One region of the Novosphingobium oxfordense genome, then DNA from elsewhere that is predicted to be linked to it. Evidence: predicted binding sites of a transcription regulator. Region 1 holds the regulator's gene; the other holds the start of a gene.

Evidence for each region. The regulator LexA, encoded in region 1, represses DNA repair genes until DNA is damaged. The targets are predictions, from matches to a motif close to GTTCCNCNCTTGTTCT.
Region 2: the regulator LexA is predicted to act here: its motif matches at 5,092-5,107, upstream of WBP07_RS32445 (putative DNA modification/repair radical SAM protein).

What each region holds. Positions count from the first base shown of each region.
Region 1 is NZ_CP147005.1:1,440,296-1,449,994, forward strand. It holds gene WBP07_RS06625 (phosphodiester glycosidase family protein) at 1-472, shown strand, start outside; gene WBP07_RS06630 (anthranilate synthase component II) at 469-1,080, shown strand; gene trpD (anthranilate phosphoribosyltransferase) at 1,086-2,078, shown strand; gene trpC (indole-3-glycerol phosphate synthase TrpC) at 2,098-2,889, shown strand; gene WBP07_RS06645 (GyrI-like domain-containing protein) at 2,893-3,720, opposite strand; gene moaC (cyclic pyranopterin monophosphate synthase MoaC) at 4,006-4,491, shown strand; gene WBP07_RS06655 (molybdopterin molybdotransferase MoeA) at 4,488-5,708, shown strand; gene lexA (transcriptional repressor LexA) at 5,823-6,509, shown strand; gene WBP07_RS06665 (ComEC/Rec2 family competence protein) at 6,583-8,721, opposite strand; gene gltX (glutamate--tRNA ligase) at 8,814-9,699, shown strand, end outside.
Region 2 is NZ_CP147008.1:2,284,378-2,294,076, forward strand. It holds gene WBP07_RS32435 (response regulator) at 1-2,264, opposite strand, end outside; gene WBP07_RS32440 (UdgX family uracil-DNA binding protein) at 2,430-3,845, opposite strand; gene WBP07_RS32445 (putative DNA modification/repair radical SAM protein) at 3,842-5,089, opposite strand; gene WBP07_RS32450 (alginate export family protein) at 5,575-7,092, shown strand; gene WBP07_RS32455 (c-type cytochrome) at 7,100-7,555, opposite strand; gene WBP07_RS32460 (hypothetical protein) at 7,560-7,832, opposite strand; gene WBP07_RS32465 (DUF983 domain-containing protein) at 7,894-8,322, opposite strand; gene WBP07_RS32470 (PLP-dependent aminotransferase family protein) at 8,394-9,699, shown strand, end outside.

The DNA of each region.
Region 1 (9,699 bases):
CATCCATGCGATCAACACCAATAAGGGCTGGGGTAATTTCCACCTCCTGCCCAACGGCGTGTTCTTCGGCGATGCTGCCGGCCACTGGCAGATCCGCACGAGCGAGGACTTCGCCGGCCACATCAACAACCGACCGGACTTCGGCACCCAGTCGGGCCCGATGCTGGTGATCGACGGCACGTTGCACCCGAAGATCGATGCGGACGGCCAGTCGCTCAAGCTGCGCAATGCCGTGGGCGTAGACCGGCAAGGCCGCGCGCACTTCGTCATCTCGGACGAGCCGGTCTCGTTCGGCAAGCTGGCGCGGCTGTTCCGAGACAAGCTGGATTGCCCCAACGCGCTGTTCCTCGACGGCAGCGTGTCCTCACTGTGGGACCCCGAACATGGGCGCGTGGACGGCGGACCGCCGCTCGGCCCCTTGATCGTCGTCGAGAAAAGCGCAAAGGGCTCTAACGGAAAGGACAGGCCATGATCCTCGTCATCGACAACTATGACAGCTTCACCTGGAACCTGGTCCATTACGTGATGGAACTGGGCGCCGAAGTCGAAGTGGTGCGCAACGATGCGCTTTCGGCCGGTCAGGCCATTTCCAGCGGCGCGCAGGGGTTCCTGATCTCGCCCGGCCCCTGCACCCCCAACGAAGCCGGCATCAGCCTGGACCTCGTGGGCGCGGCGGCGGACGCCGGAAAACCGCTGCTGGGCGTGTGCCTGGGGCACCAGTCGATCGGCCAGTACTTCGGCGGCAAGGTCGTGCGCGGCGGGCTGATGCACGGCAAGACGTCACCCGTCACCCATGACGGCACCGGCGTCTTCGCCGGATTGCCCTCCCCCTTCACCGCCACGCGCTACCACTCGCTGATCGTCGAGGATATTCCCGAGACGCTGGTGGTGAACGCCCGTTCCGACGACAACCACGTCATGGGCTTTCGCCACGCCTCCCTGCCGATCCACGGCGTGCAGTTCCACCCGGAAAGCATCGCCACCGAACACGGCCACGCGATGCTGGCGAACTTCCTGCGCAGTTGCGGAATGGATCCAAAACTCCCCGCCCGTCTCGACACCGGTTTGGCAACGGCATGACGACCATGATTCTGCCCGACCCTCTCCACCCCATCGAGGAAGCCGAAGCCGAAGAGGCTTTCGGCGCCATCCTCGATGGGCGCGTAGGTGACGACGCCGTCGTCCGCTTCCTCCTAGCCCTCACCGAACGCGGCGAGACGGCAAGCGAGATCGCCGGCGCCGCCCGCGCCATGCGTAGTCGCATGATCCCGATCGAAGCGCCTGCAAACGCCATCGACGTCTGCGGCACCGGCGGCGATGGGCACCACACGCTCAATGTCTCGACAGCGGTTTCGCTGGTCGTTGCCGCCTGCGGCGTGCCGGTGGCCAAGCACGGCAACCGCGCCGCCAGTTCCAAGGCCGGCGCGGCAGATACGCTGGAGGCGCTGGGGCTCAATCTCGACCGTGCAGCCGAAACCGCGGAAGAGACGCTGGGCGACCTCGGCATCTGCTTCCTCTTCGCTGCGCGCCATCACCCTTCGATGGGCCGCATCATGCCGATCCGCAAGGCGATCGGCCGCCGCACCATCTTCAACCTGATGGGCCCGCTGGCAAATCCGGCTAACGTGCGCCGCCAACTCGTCGGCATTGCTCGCCCCGCTTATGTGCCGATCTATGCCGAAGCCCTCATGAGCCTTGGCAGCGAGCACTCCTTCGTCATCTCCGGCGATGAAGGGCTCGACGAACTGAGCCTAGCCGGCGGCAACGAAGTGGCCGAGATCAAGAACGGCGAACTCTCCATGCGCCGTGTTTCACCCGAAGACGTCGGCCTGGCGATCGCACCGGTCGGTGCCATCCGGGGCGGCGACGCTGCGCATAATGCAGACGCGCTCCGCCGCCTGCTGATGGGTGAACATGGCCCCTATCGCGATGCCGTGCTGCTCAACGCCGCCGGCGCGCTGATCGTCGCGGGCGAGGTGGATACCTGGCGCGAAGGTGTCGAAGAAGCCGCCGAAGCCATCGACAAGGGCCTCGCCAACGCCCTGCTCAACTGCTGGATTTCCGCGCTCAAGGCCTGAGCCGCGCGAGAGGGTTACAATGTCCGACAAGCTTACAGAGATCTGCGACACCAAGCGCGAGGAAGTTGCCGAGCGCAAGGCCGTGGCCACGATGGCCGACCTCGACGCGCACGCTGCGCACCAGACCGCCCCACGCGGTTTTGAGGCCGCCCTGCGCGCCAAAGCCGAGAACGGTTTCGCGCTGATCGCAGAAATCAAGAAAGCATCGCCGTCCAAAGGACTGATTCGGCCTGATTTCCGTCCCGCCGAGCATGCCGTTGCCTACGAGCGCGGTGGTGCAGCCTGCCTCTCGATCCTGACCGATGCACCGTACTTTCAGGGACATGAGGACTTCCTGATGGATGCCCGCGCGGCCTGCACGCTGCCGGTGATCCGCAAGGACTTCATGGTCGATCCCTGGCAGGTCGCCGAAGCTCGGGCGATCGGCGCCGATGCGATCCTGATCATCGTCGCCGCGCTCGATGACGTCTTAATGGCCGAGATTGAGGCCGCCGCCCACGAACGCGGGATGGATTGCCTCGTCGAAGTTCACAACGAGTCTGAAATGGAGCGCGCAAGCCGGCTGAAATCGCGGTTGATCGGCGTGAACAACCGCGATCTCAAGCGCTTCGTAACGGATATTGCCACGACCGAACGCCTGGCACCGCTCGCGCCCGAAGGCACGCTGCTGGTCAGCGAGAGCGGCATCAACACGCACACCGACCTCGAAAGACTCGCAGGTTGCGGTGCTCGAACCTTCCTCGTCGGCGAAAGCCTGATGCGTGAAGCTGACGTCGAAGCGGCAACGCGCGCGCTGCTGACCGGTCGTTAACCGTCAGGTCAGCGGCAACATCAATTCGGTAAGCGCCTCTGCCGCGGAAAACTGCGGATAGAGGCGTACCCGCTCACAGAAGAGCGGAAAGTCGCGCAAGGTTTCGCCGCTCGCCGGCAACCAATCGCGATAGAGCCGCAAGGCCGGCTCTTCGAGGTCCATGGCTGGCCCCTTCTCCGGCAGGAGCACACAACGCCCTCCTGGGATTTCCGCGAGATATACACCTGCAGCCTCATCGCCATTGAACCATCCCGGAACCGACGCGCAAAGCATCACTCGATACTCGCGATCCGCGCGAGGATCGGTCGGGAATACATTGAAAGTACGAGATTTTTTCGGTGTAAATCCGACTTCGCGTCGCCATTCGATAAAGCGGCGGATCGTATCGCCAATGCCGCCGGGATCGCCGCGATGCTCCATCACCGCCACGCGGACGGGCTCGAAGTCGCGAATTTCGATGTCTGCAGTGTCGGCATCGGTCATGGTTCTGCTCCTTGCTTCCTGAAGTGCTTCGCTCATCGCCTGCCATGACGCGCGAAAGGCCGAGGGTGCCTGCCCAAGTCGAGCCCGAAAAGCCCGCGTGAATGCCTCCGGCGTTTCGTATCCGGCATCCATTGCCGCATCGATCACCCGCGTGCCCGGCCGGAAAGCCAGTTGCATACCCGCGCGGTGCAGCCGCGAAAGCTGCACGAAACGTTGGAGCGGCAAACCGGTGAGCGCACGAAACTGGCGATGAAAGTGAAACGGCGAAAATCCGGCCCAATCTGAGATCGTTTCGAGATCATGCTCGGCATCCGGCTCGGCTTCGATCCGCGTGATCACACGCGCCATCCTGTCCAAGTAGCGCTTTCGGAAAAGCTCAGATGATTTCGAGGTTTGCGTCATAGAACCCGTCTTGCCACGACCATCGCTGACAGACCTGACCGATCTTGCGAATATCATCGCGGCCTTACTGTCCTATCCCTGCGAAATCTGCCATCGAATGGCCATGATCGGCTTCGTATCTCCTCATGAAAGCGCACGAATCCGCCAATCCGGCCCGGACGCGAATTTTGCTTCAGGACCGTGTAAACTGTGTCAACCGTGTCACCTTGCAGCCCGAACGACAGGCAAAAAATGACCAAGAGCCTTACGCATATCGATTCGGACGGAACCGCGCGCATGGTCGATATCGGCGCCAAGGCCGAGAGCCGTCGGCTTGCTGTCGCGTCAGGTCGGATCTCCATGTCGGCGGAAGCGCTGGAGGCCATCCGCGCCGGAAATGCCCCGAAGGGCGATGTCCTTGGAACTGCACGCATCGCCGGCATCATGGCCGCCAAGAAGACGGCCGACCTCATCCCCATGTGCCATCCATTGATGCTCGATGCCGTCAACGTCGATTTCACGTTCGAAAACGACGCCATCCGTGCGACGGCAACGGCGTCTCTCTCGGGCAAAACTGGCGTGGAAATGGAGGCAATAACAGCAATTTCCATTGCACTCCTGACAATCTACGACATGGCGAAGGCTCTTGACAAAGGCATGGTGATCGGCGGCATCCGCCTCATCGAGAAGCGCGGCGGAAAGTCCGGCCACTGGGTTGCGGAAGGAATTGCGGAATGACGCGGCCGCCCATGCTGACACTCGAAGAAGCCCAGGCGCGCCTGCTGGCGCTGGTCGCCCCCCTCCCCATCGAACGCGTGGACATGGAAGGCGCGATCGGCCGCTACCTGGCAGAGCCGCTGCTGGCGCGCCGCACCCAGCCCGCTGCCGATGTGTCTGCAATGGATGGCTATGCCGTCACGGCCGGTGATCTGGCCGGACCCTGGCAGGTCGTCGGCGAAAGTGCAGCAGGGCATCCTTACGGCGATGTCGTGACGCCGGGCCAGGCGGTGCGAATCTCGACCGGAGCCCTGATCCCTGCTGGCGCCGAAGCGGTCATTCTGCAGGAAGACCTTGTTCGCGATGGTCGTCGCATCACATTGGCCGGCGATGCCCCCTCACCCGCCGACAAGCATGTGCGATGTCGCGGCATGGATTTTCCCGAAGGCAAAGAAGTCTTGCCCGCCGGTACCCGCATCGGCCCCATGCAAGCCGCCTTGGGCATGGCTGCCGGCCATAAGCACCTCCCTGTACGCCGCATACCCCAACTCGTGGCGATCGACAGTGGTGACGAACTCGCGTCCGATCCCGAACAGTGCGAACCCCATCAAATCCCCGCCAGCAACGGCGCAATGCTTGCGGCTCTCGCGCGGAGTATGCCGGTGCGGGTCGACCATATCGGCCCCGTGGAAGATCGCTTGGACGCACTGATCCAGGCTTTCGAGAGCGCGGCGGAGGCCGATGTGATTGTCACCAGCGGCGGCGCCTCGGTCGGTGATCATGACCTGATTCGCCCGGCACTCGAAGCATGGGGCGCCGAAATCGATTTTTGGCGGGTGGCGATCAAGCCCGGCAAACCCATCCTTGTCGCGACCAGGACGCATGGGTCACACCGGCAACTGATTATCGGGCTGCCCGGAAATCCAGTGTCCAGCCTCGTCACAGCCTACCACTTCCTGCTTCCCGTTTTGCGCGCGATGTTGGGCGCGGCAAAGCCGAAGGCAATGCCGATCCTGACCCGGCTAGGGAGCCCTCTTCCCGAGAGCGGTGACCGGCGCGAATTCCTGCGAGGCCTGTGGGACGGTGAAAACGTGACCGCGCAAGTCCTGCAAGACAGCGGCGCGCTGGCCTCGCTAGCGGCAAGCAATGTGCTGATAGACCGCCCACCCCATGCGCCGCCTGCAGCGATTGGCGATCCGGTCTGGGTCTACTTGCTCCAGAATGGCGGTATTGCTTGACGTTACCACATTCGTTGCTTAATTGTTCCCTCATTGTTCGCGAACGGACCTGCAAGTGTTCTTCGCGAAGGGAACATGGCCGCGGTTTGCGGCGAAGCAGGTGAGGCAGGCCAGATGTTGACGCGCAAGCAGCACGAATTGCTCCGGTTCATCCAGGTGCGGCTCGAAGAGAGTGGCGTCTCGCCCAGCTTCGAGGAAATGAAGGAAGCGCTCGACCTCAAGTCCAAGTCCGGCGTCCATCGCCTGATCTCGGCTCTCGAAGAGCGCGGCTTCATCCGGCGCCTGCCCAATCGTGCCCGCGCCCTGGAAGTGCTTCGGGCACCCGACGATCTCAGCAGCAAGTCCGCAACCACTGCAGCACCGCGCGAGACGCCCCCGTCACTGCGACCGGCGCCGCGTGCGTTGGAAGCTGCCAACGATGTGATCGAGATCCCGCTGCATGGACGGATCGCCGCCGGCGTACCGATCGAGGCGATCGAAGGTCAGTCGATGCTTCCCGTTCCCGCCGCCCTACTTGGGTCAGGCGATCATTACGCGCTCGAAGTATCGGGCGACTCGATGATAGAGGCGGGCATTCTCGATGGCGATCTTGCCCTCGTGAAGCGCACGGACACCGCCCGTGACGGCGAAATCGTCGTCGCGCTGATCCGGGGTGAAGAGGCCACCCTGAAATATCTGCGCCGAGAAGGGCCGCAGGTACGCCTTGACCCGGCGAACGCAGCTTACGAACCGCAGATTTACGGCGCGAGCGAGGTGCAGGTTCAAGGGAAGCTGGCTGGCATTCTGCGCCGTTACCATTGATTTTGAATTGCCTGCCTCCACGCCCCGGCGAGGAGGCAGGTCCCGATTGGCAGGCGATTCCGGCCAGCCTTCCTCATTGATGCCACCAGCCATGTTCACCCTGTTGCTCTGCAACAGTACGGAACGTCCGCCCGTCAAGATCGATGGTGATCCCGCCGGTTCGCTTGAGCATTGGCCGGTCGATGCGAAGCCAGCGTGGCTGACAGCCTTGTGGCAGGCGGCGATCGGCAATGACTATATCAGAGCGTCGGCAGGCTTGGGACAGTTGAGCCACTGGAACGTAAGCGGTGCTGCGAGCGACGAGAACATGCCAGGTTCGCCCCCCGCGCAGAAGCCTGACCGCGCAAAAATCCTGATTGCAGCGAACTTCAGGCTGATCAGTCAATAGCAAGGGAGCGTTACGCTGGCCCGCTATTTCCATGAAGTTGTCCATGGCATAGCCGCTTTTGCTTTCGCGCAGGGTTGCAAGTCGCGCCTCACTGCCGACAGCCATTCCAATGTAGTGCCCGTCACCGGCCACGAGAATATCTGGCGGTGTCAGAAACGCCAATCCCACAGCCCCGGCCAAGGCAGGCAACAAGCCGAACCATCGCACTCGCCCGGACCATAGCGCCAGCCACAATCCACCCACTACAAAAAGCAGAAAATGCGCACCTCCCATGACGGGCATAAATCGCACGGCACCGGGAAGCGCGGCCACGGCGTGCGCGATGTCCAGAAGAATGGCTATGGCGTGGTCGGCAAGCCACCAAAGCGGCGCGCCCAGCCCTGCAACGTCTAGCAACAGAGCAAAGGCAACCAGCGGCATGACGATAAATGTCGTCAACGGAATCGCCACAAGATTTGCCAGGGCACCGTACACTCCGGCACGGTGGAAATGGTAGAGGCCGATCGGCACAAGCACGAGATCGATCGCGATGCCGGTTACGAGCATGATCGCAAGAGCCCGCAGGATTCGCGCGATCATCCCCTCGTCGCGAGGCGCCATCCAGCGCTTCACCGGTCCAGCATTCGCCACCGTTATCAGCGTCAGCACGGCCGCGAAGCTCATCTGAAAGCTGGGGCCGATAATGGATTCGGGCCAAAGCACCATGACCACGAAAGCACCCGTCGCCAGCAAACGAACCGACAAGGCCTCCCGCCCCAAAGCGAGAGCTATGAGCACCAGCAGCGCCCCGGCGCAGGATCGCACCGTCGGCACTTGCGATCCCGTCAGCAAGGTATAGCCGATCCCGGCGAGTGCCCCCAATGCAGCCGCAACGATCGGCAGACGGCACCGCAGAGCCAACGCTGGCGACAGCGCCAACAGACGCAAGGCGAGGAAATATACAGCACCGATCACTGCGCTGACGTGAAGGCCGCTGATGGAGAGCAAGTGGGCCAATCCCGCATCGCGCATCGCCTGCGCGTCGTTTTGCTCGATCGCCCCCATATCCCCTGTCGCGAAAGCGATCGCGATACCGGCCACGCTGCCCGATAATTTTGAGCGAATATGTTCGGACAGTTCTGCACGCCACGCCCCCAGAACATCACCGCCGTTTCCAGTTTCGAGAACCTCTACCGGCTCCAGCACGCTTCCCGAGGCCGATATCCCCGCAAACCACGCCGCCCGGGCGAAATCGTATCCTCCGGGAAGCAGCGGTGGCGCTGGCGGCGCAAGCCTGCCTCGGAAGCGTATCAAGGCGCCCCCGGTCAGCGGGGGCGTCGTTTCCGGGCGTACCCCAGCCATTCCGACTCGATCCGGCAGGTTGACGCGCACTTTGATTGCACGCGCCGTTCCTGGCTCGCGCATAGATAGCAGCAACCGTTTTTGCGCCAGCGCCGGCTGCTCTTCGACGGACAGCACCCTTGCCGCAAAAATGCCCGATATTGGCCGAGAAATGGGCGCAGATCCGACCATTGCCGAGCGCCCCCACGCAAAAAGACAACCAAGCGCCAAAACCAGCGCCATGGAGATGAGGGCCGTCCGCAGGTATGGAAAGTGCGTTCGACCGTGCCGCCAGACGCTGGCACCGATTGCGATCGCCGCACTTGTTGCGCAAAATGCAATCCACCATCGAGGCCCGGGCATGGTAAACCAGCCCGCAATTCCGGTGCCGAATCCCACTGCGAGCCAGGGTGCGCGCTCGAAAGTGCAGTTCGAAAGAAAACACTCGACACCAGCCAAACTGCTCGACATGTGGCTCTGGCTGATCCATGGGCGATGCTGCAATGCAGCGCTCCCGGCAGGAGCCGGAAAGCAGGGATCATCGGTCGTGGCGGCGTGACTGGCCATGGTCGACATTAGGACGGAAGGTAGTAGCAATGGCAAGCGGCAGCGCATCGAGCGGACAGACGGCAGGAAAGACCGTCGTCACGCGCTTTGCCCCCTCGCCCACGGGTTTTCTCCATATTGGCGGCGCGCGCACCGCGCTGTTCAACTGGCTCTATGCACGCCATTTCGGCGGCAAATATCTCCTCCGCATCGAAGATACCGACCGCGCCCGCTCGACCGAGCCGGCCATCGAGGCGATTTTCGACGGGTTGAACTGGCTGGGCCTTGGCGGTGACGAGGAAGCGGTATTCCAGTTCGCGCGGTCGGATCGTCACGCCGAAGTGGCTGCGGAACTGATCGCCAATGGTCATGCCTATCGCTGCTACCTCACATCCGAGGAACTGGCCGAGCGCCGCCAGAAGGCACAGGAAGAACGCCGCCCGTTCCGCATCGACAGCGAATGGCGCGATGCCGATCCGTCGACCTGGCCCACCGATCGCTCATACGTCGTGCGCGCCAAGGCGCCGCGCGATGGCGAAACCACGATCCAGGACCTCGTCCAGGGTGAAGTGACCGTCAAGAACGAGGAAATCGACGATTTCGTCATCCTGCGTTCGGATGGTACGCCGACTTATATGCTCGCGGTCGTCGTCGACGACAACGACATGGGCGTCACCCACGTCCTGCGCGGTGACGACCACCTGAACAACGCCTTCCGTCAGCTTGTGATCATTCACGGCATGGGCTGGGACGTTCCAGTCTACGGCCACGTGCCGCTGATCCACGGTTCGGATGGCGCCAAGCTTTCCAAGCGCCACGGCGCGCTGGGCGTCGATTCGTATCGCGACGACCTTGGCGTGCTGCCCGAAGCGCTGTTCAATTATCTGCTGCGGCTCGGCTGGGGCCATGGCGACGAGGAATTCATCGGCCGCGAAC
Region 2 (9,699 bases), on a different replicon from region 1:
ATCACGAGCAGGACGCGATGGCCTTCCGACAGAGCACCGCGATCGTCCTCCAGGCTCCATGCAGAGGCCATGGGCGCGGCTGGCGCCTTCGCTGCCGGGATGGCCGGAACCTCCACCGGTCGCGTTGCCCTCGCAGCCGGCAAAGCAATGGCGCCGGCATCGTAGGCCGCAGGCAGACGCAGGCTGAAGGTGCTGCCCTCGCCTTCACGGCTTTCCAGTGCAATCCTGCCCCCCAGAAGGCGCGCCAGTTCGCGGGAGATCGAAAGCCCCAGCCCGGTGCCCCCGAACTTGCGGCTGATGGTGCTGTCGGCCTGGTGAAAAGCCTCGAATATAGTGGACTGCTGCTGCGCGGATATGCCGATCCCGGTATCGCGCACGGCAAAGGCAATGCCCTGCTCTCCCCCGCCGCCGATTGCCAAGGTAACGCCGCCACGCTCGGTGAATTTGAAGGCGTTCGAAAGCAAATTCTTGAGGATCTGCTCAAGCCGCACGCGATCCGTTTCGATGGTGCGCGGGCAATCTTCGGCAAGCGCGATGTCAAAGCTGAGCGAGCGTGCTTTAGCTACAGGTTCGAACACCTGCCGCAAGTCCGCGGTTAGCCGCTGCAAGGCCACCGTTTCGGGACGGATATCGACATGTCCCGCCTCGATCTTCGACAGGTCCAGGATGTCGTTGATCAATGTCAGCAGATCGTTCCCGGAGGATTCGATCGTCTGGGCGAACTTGATCTGTTCGTCGGAAAGATTGCCCTGCGGATTATCTCCCAGCAACTTTGCCAGAATGAGCAAGGAATTGAGCGGCGTGCGCAGTTCATGGCTCATGTTCGCAAGGAAGTCGGACTTGTACTGGCTTGCCTGTTCCAGCTCGCGCGCCTTGGTTTCCAGCCCGGCCGCTGACCGTTCGAGTTCGTCGCGCTGGGTTTCCAGCGTTTGCGCCTGCTCCTCCAGCTGGCTGTTGTTCTGCTCCAGCGCGACCTGCTGCTGTTCCAGGCGCGTCTGCGATTCCTTGAGCGCGCGGCCCTGCTCCTCAAGCTCCTCGTTGGATACGCGCAGTTCCTCGCTCTGCGCCTGCAATTCGCCGGCCTGCCGCCGCGTTTCCTCAAGCGCATCTTCAAGGCGGGCCCGGAATCGTGCCGAGCGAAGCGCTATGCCGATCGCGGGCGCGGCCTCTTCCAGGAGTTCGAGTAATTGCGGATCGACCGTCTTGAAAAAGCCAAGTTCCATGACGGCGTTGACGACACCGTCGGCAAGCGCCGGAACGATCACAAGGTGTCGGGGACGGTCGCGACCGAATGCCGAACCTATGGTAAGGTAGCCGGAAGGCACGTCCCGCAGCACCATCGGCCGGGCATCTTCTGCAACCTGCCCCAGCAGGCCTTCCTTGAGATTGAAGGCTGCCGGCATATCGGCGTCTTGCGGAACGCCGCGCGTTGCGACGCGGATGAACCGGCCATTCTCTCCCTTGAACAGCGCCCCGCCCTCAAGGCCGGTATAGGCGGCCAAATGCGAAAGAATGTCTTCGCCAAGCCGCTCGACCGACTTGTCGCCGCGCATGGCCTCGGCCAGTCCGACCTGGCCGGACTGCAACCATTGCCTGCGTTCCTGACTGCGCGCGTTGCGCCGCAACAGAATGAAGATCGCGATCGTCAGCCCGCCACCCAGCAAACCCGAGACGATGCAACTGGTGATCGCTGCCTGGGACGCAAGGTTCATCTCGTAAACGCGTTGCTGCCTTAGCCGCAGTTCCTCCCGCGCCATCGTCTCGACCTGGCTGCGTATCGCATCCATCGACTGCTTTCCGCGATCCCCCGTAACGACGGTCATGGCCGCAGCCAACCCGCTGGATCGGCGAAGGTCGATCGTTTCGCGCAGCTCTCCCAACTTGGTGTCGATATGCCGGCGCAAGGGCGCGATACTGGCCTGCTGCACGGGATTGTCGCTGGTCAGGCTGGCCAGTTTGGACAGCCGGTTCGGCAGCGCCGCAACGGCGGCGAGATAAGGTTCAAGGTATTTGTCGGCACCGGTCAGCAGATATCCGCGCTGCCCCGTCTCCGCGTCCTGCGTGGTGGAAAGGAGATCGTCGAGCGCGATGAGCACTTCGTGCGTATGCCGAATGGCTTCATCGGCATCCTGGATATCCTGGATGTTCGAATAGGCAGCCCACGCGCTGACGAGGAAAAAGCCCAGCCCCAATATCAATCCGGCAACGGACCAGCTCTTCGACCGGCCAGCCGAACCAAATCCCACCGTTGTATCCCCCGTCATTCATCTCGATCCGTTACCCTGTCAGATCGCCCCAACTCATTCATCTCCAAAAGGTTCCCGCCCGCAAAGGGCAGCCACATGATTATGGAGAAAGAAGCACCGGAAACAGCCAGATCATCCTTCGCGGTTCATTACGCCCCCGGATGCAACGCCCGCCCCGCCAATTTACGAACGGTGCGTCGCTTCGATCGTGATGGTTGCCAAGATACGCGCCAACCCGGCCAGATCTTCGGCGAACCGGGCATGTTCGCGCTCGCGGGCATCGCCTTCCAGGCGCAAGAGATAGCTGGGGTGGGCTGTCAACCAAACCGTGCTTCCATCAGCCATCGCGATCGCCTGACCGCGCTCTCGGCCGATGGCGGGTGTGCGGCCCAATAGACCGCGCGCACCGGTTGCGCCCAGGGCCAGGATGACCTTCGGCTTTACCAGTGCACGTTCGGTGTCGAGCCACCAGCGGCACATGTCAATCTCGTTGGCCGTCGGCGTCTGGTGCAGGCGCCGCTTTCCACGCGGCGCGAACTTGAAGTGCTTTACCGCATTGGTCACAAAGGCCCGGCTCCGATCGATCCCCGCCTCGCCAAGCGCGCGGTCTAGCAATTGGCCGGCCGGCCCGACGAAGGGACGATGTTCGCGCTCTTCACTGTCGCCGGGCTGTTCGCCCACGATCATGAGTTCGGCCAATTCCGGCCCTTCTCCCATCACCGCGCGGGTTCCATTGCAGCCGATCGGGCAGCGGCGACATCGAGCGATCCCTTCCGCCACCCCGCCGAGGCTAAGAGGCGCCGGTTCCTGCGCGAAAAGGTCGGTGCCCGTGTCGATCATCGCCGTCTCGCGCTTGTGTGCGCTGGCGATCAGGTCCGGTATCTGGCTCGCTTCGGGCAGGTTCTTCCAATAGCGGCGCGGCATTTCCTTGACCATCATGCCCACCTTCAGCCGGGCGGGATTGAAGATCGATCGGTAATAGCCCAGCCACAAGTCCTCTATCGCGTCCTCGGCCGGGGCATCGCCGCGCGCTGCGGCGGGACCTTCGAACAAAGCCGCACCGTCCCAGTGGAGCGAGAGGCGCGGGGTCAGGATCGACCAGCGCTGGCTGGCGAAACGATTGACGAAAAACGCGGCATTGGCACGCTCGATCCGATGTTCCGGTTCGAACCAGGCGACATACCGTTCGCCGCCATCTTCGTCCGTCACCGCCCGGAAGCGGACGAAGGCCCGCATCTTGTGGATGTCGCGCCTTACCTGTTTCGCCAGACGCTCCAGCGCCACCACATCGCGATCGGCCGCATCGTCGAGCAGGCGCGGTCGATCCTGCAAACGCCACAAGATGCGATACAGCAAGCCTAGCCGTGCTGGATCTACATGAAGAACAGCACTTCGGGCCAGATCCATGAACGCGAGGCTGGCACGAACTTCGCGCCAAGAGCCGCTTTGCACCGGCGAAGGTCCGGCGAAGAGATCCATCGCCCCGGTCCCATCGCTCCATGCCGCGTCTTCCGGCGCCACCCCTTGCATAATCAGCCGACGAGCCTCGTCACGCCAGGCCTCGAAATCGTCCGGCTCGGCCAGTTCGGCCGCGATCATGCGAAAAGTTCCATCTGCTTGGCCGGGGGAGCCAGTCGGGCGCGCAAGTCCGCGCTGTCCAGCAGGGTCGGGCGCCAGTCCGCCGTCACCACGAAAGGACGAAGCTTGCGCACGGAAACGGTCAGCCGCGCAACGTCCTCGATCCTGATCGCCCGATGTCGGCGGGCGATCAGGATCGCATCCACCGCCTTTACCCCCAGCCCCGGCACCCGCAGCATCGCCTCTCGCGGAGCGCGGTTGAGGTCGATCGGGAAACGCCCCCGGAACTTGAGCGCCCAGGCCAGCTTCGGATCGATGTCCAACGGCAGCATGCCGTCGTCATCCGCCGCCTGCTGCACCTCCTGCGGCGCGAAGCCATAGAAGCGCATCAGCCAATCGAACTGATAAAGCCGATGCTCGCGCATAAGCGGCGGGCGTTTCAGCGGCAGGACGGCGCTAGCCTCGGGGATCGGGCTGAAGGCCGAATAGTAGACCCGTTTCAGCGCGAAGCGATCGTAAAGCGTGCTGGCCTTGCCGACGATCTGCGCATCGCTGGCCCCGTCCGCGCCGACAATCATCTGCGTCGATTGCCCGGCGGGCGCGAACTGCGGCGCCTTGGTGAAGCGCTTCTGCGCATCCCGCGCCTCTATTATCGCACCTGAAAGCGTGCCCATCGCGCCTTCGATCACCGGGCCATTTTTGTCTGGAGCGAGACGGGCGAGGCCATCGCTGGTGGGCAGTTCCACGTTGATGGAGACGCGGTCCGCCCATAGCCCGGCCTGCGCCAGCAATTCGGGATCCGCCTCAGGAATGGTCTTCAGATGGATGTAGCCGCGAAAATCGTGCTCCTCCCGCAAGATCCGGGCAACTTCGACGAGTTGTTCCATCGTGTGGTTCGACGATTTCACGATGCCCGAGGAAAGGAACAGCCCCTCGATATAATTGCGGCGATAGAAAGAGAGGGTGAGGTCCACGACCTCTTGCGGCGTGAAGCGCGCCCGGCGGACGTTGGAACTCTTGCGATTGATGCAGTAGTGGCAGTCAAAGATGCAGTGGTTGGTCAGCAGCAGCTTGAGCAGGGAAATGCAGCGTCCGTCCGGCGCGTAAGCGTGGCAGATGCCCATGCCCTCCGTCGATCCCAGCCCGCGTCCGTCGCTGCTGTTTCGCTTGGCCGTCCCGGACGATGCGCAAGAGGCATCGTACTTGGCCGCGTCAGCCAGAATTTCGAGGCGCTCCTTGATCGAAAGGGGGGATGTTCGGGACATTTGTTCTTTATATGTTCCATCCATCCTCCGCGCAACCCGTTCCGCGGCTGAAGGGCGGTAAGTCCTATGGGCATTCGGGTGACTTGCCATCCGGCGCCGTGACGGGCCGGGTATCGGACGCATACTGCATTGGTCTTGGCCATGCGGGCCGCAAGACGATATTTCCATCGGCAGGGGCATTCCGCGTCCACGCGGTGGCACCCGATAAAACAAGAAATGTTGATGGAGAAGATGCCGTGGTCGCCATGACCCTCGCGGGAATTCCCGCGCCGAATTCACTCGCCCGCTCCGGATTGTCGCAGTCGTAGCGCCGTCGGCCTAGAGCAGTTGATCCGATTGCATCGGATCAACTGCTCTAAGCTTTTGGTTTGGCGCGTTTTCCGAGTCATCAGGTGATTCCACCTGATTAGAAAACGCTCTAGCGCCAACGGAAAGCCGCATCGGCTTCCCACCCGCTTTCGCACGCACATCATCGGAGAGTGACGATGGTCAGCCTTCTGGTTCTGGCCGCGGCTACGGCTGCGCCTGCAATGCCCGCCCCTCAGGACGAACTGCAACAGGTGCCGACGGCCCCTGCCCCGACGACACCCGCACAACCGCCGCGCGTGACACTGCCCGTGCCGCCCACTGCGCCCACCGATCTTTCCAAGGCCGCGGTGGAGAACCCGCCGATGGGTTCGGACGTCCAGCTTCAGCGCACGCCGCGCGCGCAGGCGCTGCCTTATGACGAGGATTACAGCGACTTTGCCGATCCGGCCAAGCGCAAGGGACTCTGGGCCAATCTCAAGTACATTCCGCTGACGGACGCCAGTTACCTTACGCTTGGCGGCGAACTGCGCTGGCGCTTCGAACTGCGCAACGAGGAACGCTTCGGCGGCGGCAAGCAGGATGACGACGGCAACTTCGAACAGCGCATCCGCGTCTGGGCCGACCTGCATCTGGGCGATCATCTGCGCGTGTTCGGCGAACTGAAGAGCGGGTTGCAGGCCGGCTATAGCGGCCAGCAACTCGTTTCGGACAAGAAGACGATCGATCTGGCCCAGGCCTTCATTGAAGTACATGCCCCGGCTGGCGACGGCACGCTGAGTTTCCGCGTCGGCCGGCAGGAAATTGGCATCGGCGGCTTTCGCCTGTTCGACATGCGCGATGGGCCGAACGTTCGCCGCTCTTTCGATGCAGCGCGCATCCGCTACACGCGCGGGCCGTGGGACGCGGAAGTGCTGGGCGGCTTCACGATCACCGAGACGACCACAGCCTTCGACAATAGCACCAATTACGATGCGCCCTTCTGGGGCGCGCGCGTGGCCCGCGACATGGGCTGGATGCTTTCCGGCGCAAGGCTGGAGGGGCTGTGGGTCCACACGAGGCGGCCCATCGCGAAGTATGACGCCGGCGCTGCGGCGGAGGACCGCGATACCTTCTCGCTCCGTTTCAGCGGCAAGCACGAAAAGCTGGAGTGGGATGTTGAAGGTATCGGCCAGACCGGACACTGGGGCCAGCAGACCGTTCGCGCCGGCTTTCTGACTGCGTACGCCAGCTACGGCCTCTCGCTACCCGCCGCCCCGCGCCTTGGCATGCGGTTCGAGATCGGATCGGGCGACAAGAACAAGTCCGACAACCGGATGAACACATACTATCAGCTGTTCGCCCGTCCGCTGACGATCAACGGCGAACTGGGCCGGGCCAACCTCATAACCGTGGGCCCTACCGCCACGATCACGCCGATGAAGAAGCTAACGGTCGACGCCACGGTGATGGGCCTCTGGCGCACGTCTCGCCAGGACGGGCTCTATGGCGCGCCAGGGCAGCTTATCATCAACGCGGACGAGGGAACCGCACGGCAGGTCGGCGTGCGCGGCACGCTGGGCGCGCGCTATGCGATTTCGCCGTTCTGGGTGGTGGGCACCTACTACAACCACGTCCAGAAGGGCCGCTTCCTGAATCAGGTGCCTGACGGCCACAACCTTGATTACTTCAACATGTTCACGACGCTGCGCTTCTGACGGAGGATCAGCGTGTGGGTGCCTGCGTCCGCAGGTAGGCGATCAGATCGGCGCGGTCGAGCGGATCGGGCACCCCACCGAACTGCATCGCGGTCCCGGGGACGAGTGCGGCGGGATTTGCCATCCATGCATCCAGCGTCCGCTCGTCCCACTGCCCATCCGCCCGAGTGAGCGCGGCGGTATAACCATATCGCGTGCGATTGGTGCCGAACCTCTTGCCGAAGACGCCGAAGAGGTTCGGTCCGCCCCGGTCCATCGCGCCTTCCATCACGCTGTGGCAGCTGGCGCATTGCCCGAACTTGCGCGCGCCGGCATCGGCACTGGCGACTTTCATCAGGCTTTCCAGCGTGGGGTGAGGGCCAGCCGCCTTCAGACGTTCGTCATGGCGGTCGTCTCCGCAACCACCCAACATCGCGGCGGCGGCCAGCATGACCGGCAGGGCCTTGGCAGTAAAACCAGTCATGTGGTCAGTCGCGATGGAAGAACGCAGGGCGGCCGGCCAGCACATTGCGCGCCATCAGCCCGCCGTCGTGCGTCGCCAGCGCGCCGCCCGGCATGGCATCGTCCCAGAAGCCGTGATCGGCATATTGGCCGAGCGCTTCCTCATACCGTTCCACCAATCCCGCCTGCGCGGAGAACAGATCGAGCGCGACGCGGATTTCCGGAAAGTCGTCCCCCTCCCCGTCACGCACCGCGCGCGAAAGGTCCGCGCGTCCGGTCGCATCGAAGCATCCGGCCACGAATGCGCGGGCCAAATCGAGCGGCCGCTGTCGCGACGGACGAACGCGTTCCAAGGTGCCCTCAGCCGTCACGCTGCTTCGCCCGCGCGTTGAGATCGGCCCAAAGCTTCTCGGTCCCAGCCTCCTGCGCCTTGTTCACGTATTGAGAGGCGACCAGCCAGCCCTTGATATATTGCAGCGGCACCACGCACCCGATCCCCAGCAAGGGGAACGAGGTTACCAGGTGAACCCAGAACGGCGGTTCGAAGGCGACCTGCAACCACACCGCGAAGAACGTGAGTGGAAAGGCGATGAGGCAGAGTGAAAAGAACGCCGGCCCGTCATCCGGCGCAGCGAAGCCGTAGTCCAGCCCGCAATTCGGGCAGGTAGTCTGCAGTTTCAGCCACTTGCGAAACATCGGCCCCTTCCCGCAACGCGGGCACAAGCCTTTGAGACCGCAGCGGAATATCCACTGCGCTTTGGTGGTCTGCGGTGTGTCTGGTGTCGTCATGGTCCAATCCGCGTAAGCGTGTCCCTCGAGTCGATATTGCCTTATATGGGTTTTGCATGCATACAAAGTCAATGCATACCACGACGCAAAGATGGCTGCCGGATATCGGGCAGGTCAACGGACCGGTCTATCTGGCCATATGCGCCGCCATTGCGCGCGATCTTGAACAGGGCCGGCTGACCCCCGGCGATCGTCTTCCGCCCCAGCGCGAACTGGCGGATGCTCTCGGGGTCGATGCCGGAACGGTGACTCGCGCTTATGCGGAGGCCCGCAGGCAAGGCCTGATCGATGCAGAAGGCCGGCGCGGCAGCTTCGTGCGGGGAAGGCCCGGCAGCAACGCTGCGGACGAGATCCCCCCTTTCGACACCGGAATGAACCTGCCTCCGGTCCCAGCGAGCGGCACATTCGCAAAGAGTTTCGCGGCAAACTTGCAGGAAGTTCTGAGCGGGCCCGCCGCAGCGAACCGCCTGCAATACCAACCGTCAGGCGGATCGCCCGAGGATCGCTCCGCCGGAGCGCAGTGGCTCGCCTCCTCCGGCATCGAGGCGAGCGAAGACAACGTCGTGGTCACCAGCGGCGCGCAGACCGCGCTTCACGCCGTTGCCAGTTCCATCCTGCAACCCGGAGACTCGGTCTGCACCGGACCCTTCGTCTATCCGGGCTGGACGGCCATCTGCCGCCGGCGGGGCATTACCATCGTCCCGCTTCCCGCCGACGAGCACGGCATCGATCCGGATGGGCTTGAGCGGGCCTGCGCGGCGGCAACCATCCGCGCCGTCTATCTGGTTCCGGACAACGACAATCCGACGACCGCGACACTCAGCCATGAACGGCGGACACGGATCGTCGAGATCGCACGCCGGTACGACGTGCTGATCATAGAGGATGATCCGTACTCCCGCCTGGGGACCGGCGACCTTCCTCCCCTTGCCGCGCTGGCGCCGGAGCGGACGTGGCATGTCGCCAGCCTGTCCAAGCTGATCTCCCCGTCGCTGCGCATCGCCTATCTTCGCGCGCCCCTTCTTCGCGACGCGCTGCGCCTTGCCACCGATACGCATGAGACCACGATCATGCCGCCGCCACTCAACATGGCCGTATCCACGCGCTGGCTGAACGACGGTAGCTGGGCGACACTCGTCGGCGAAGTGCGTGCCGAATGTCAGGCGCGGCAGGCGATCGTCGCCGATGTCCTGCCCGCCGATACCTATCGCGCAGCGCCGACCGGCTATCACCTCTGGATCCCTCTCCCCGGCGAAACGCGTGCATTCGAATTGGTAAACGCCTTGCGCACGCTGGGCGTTTCGGCCGTATCTAGCGAGCACTTCCGCGTCGATCCCGCGTGCTCGCAACATGCCGTGCGGCTATCGATCGGCGGCA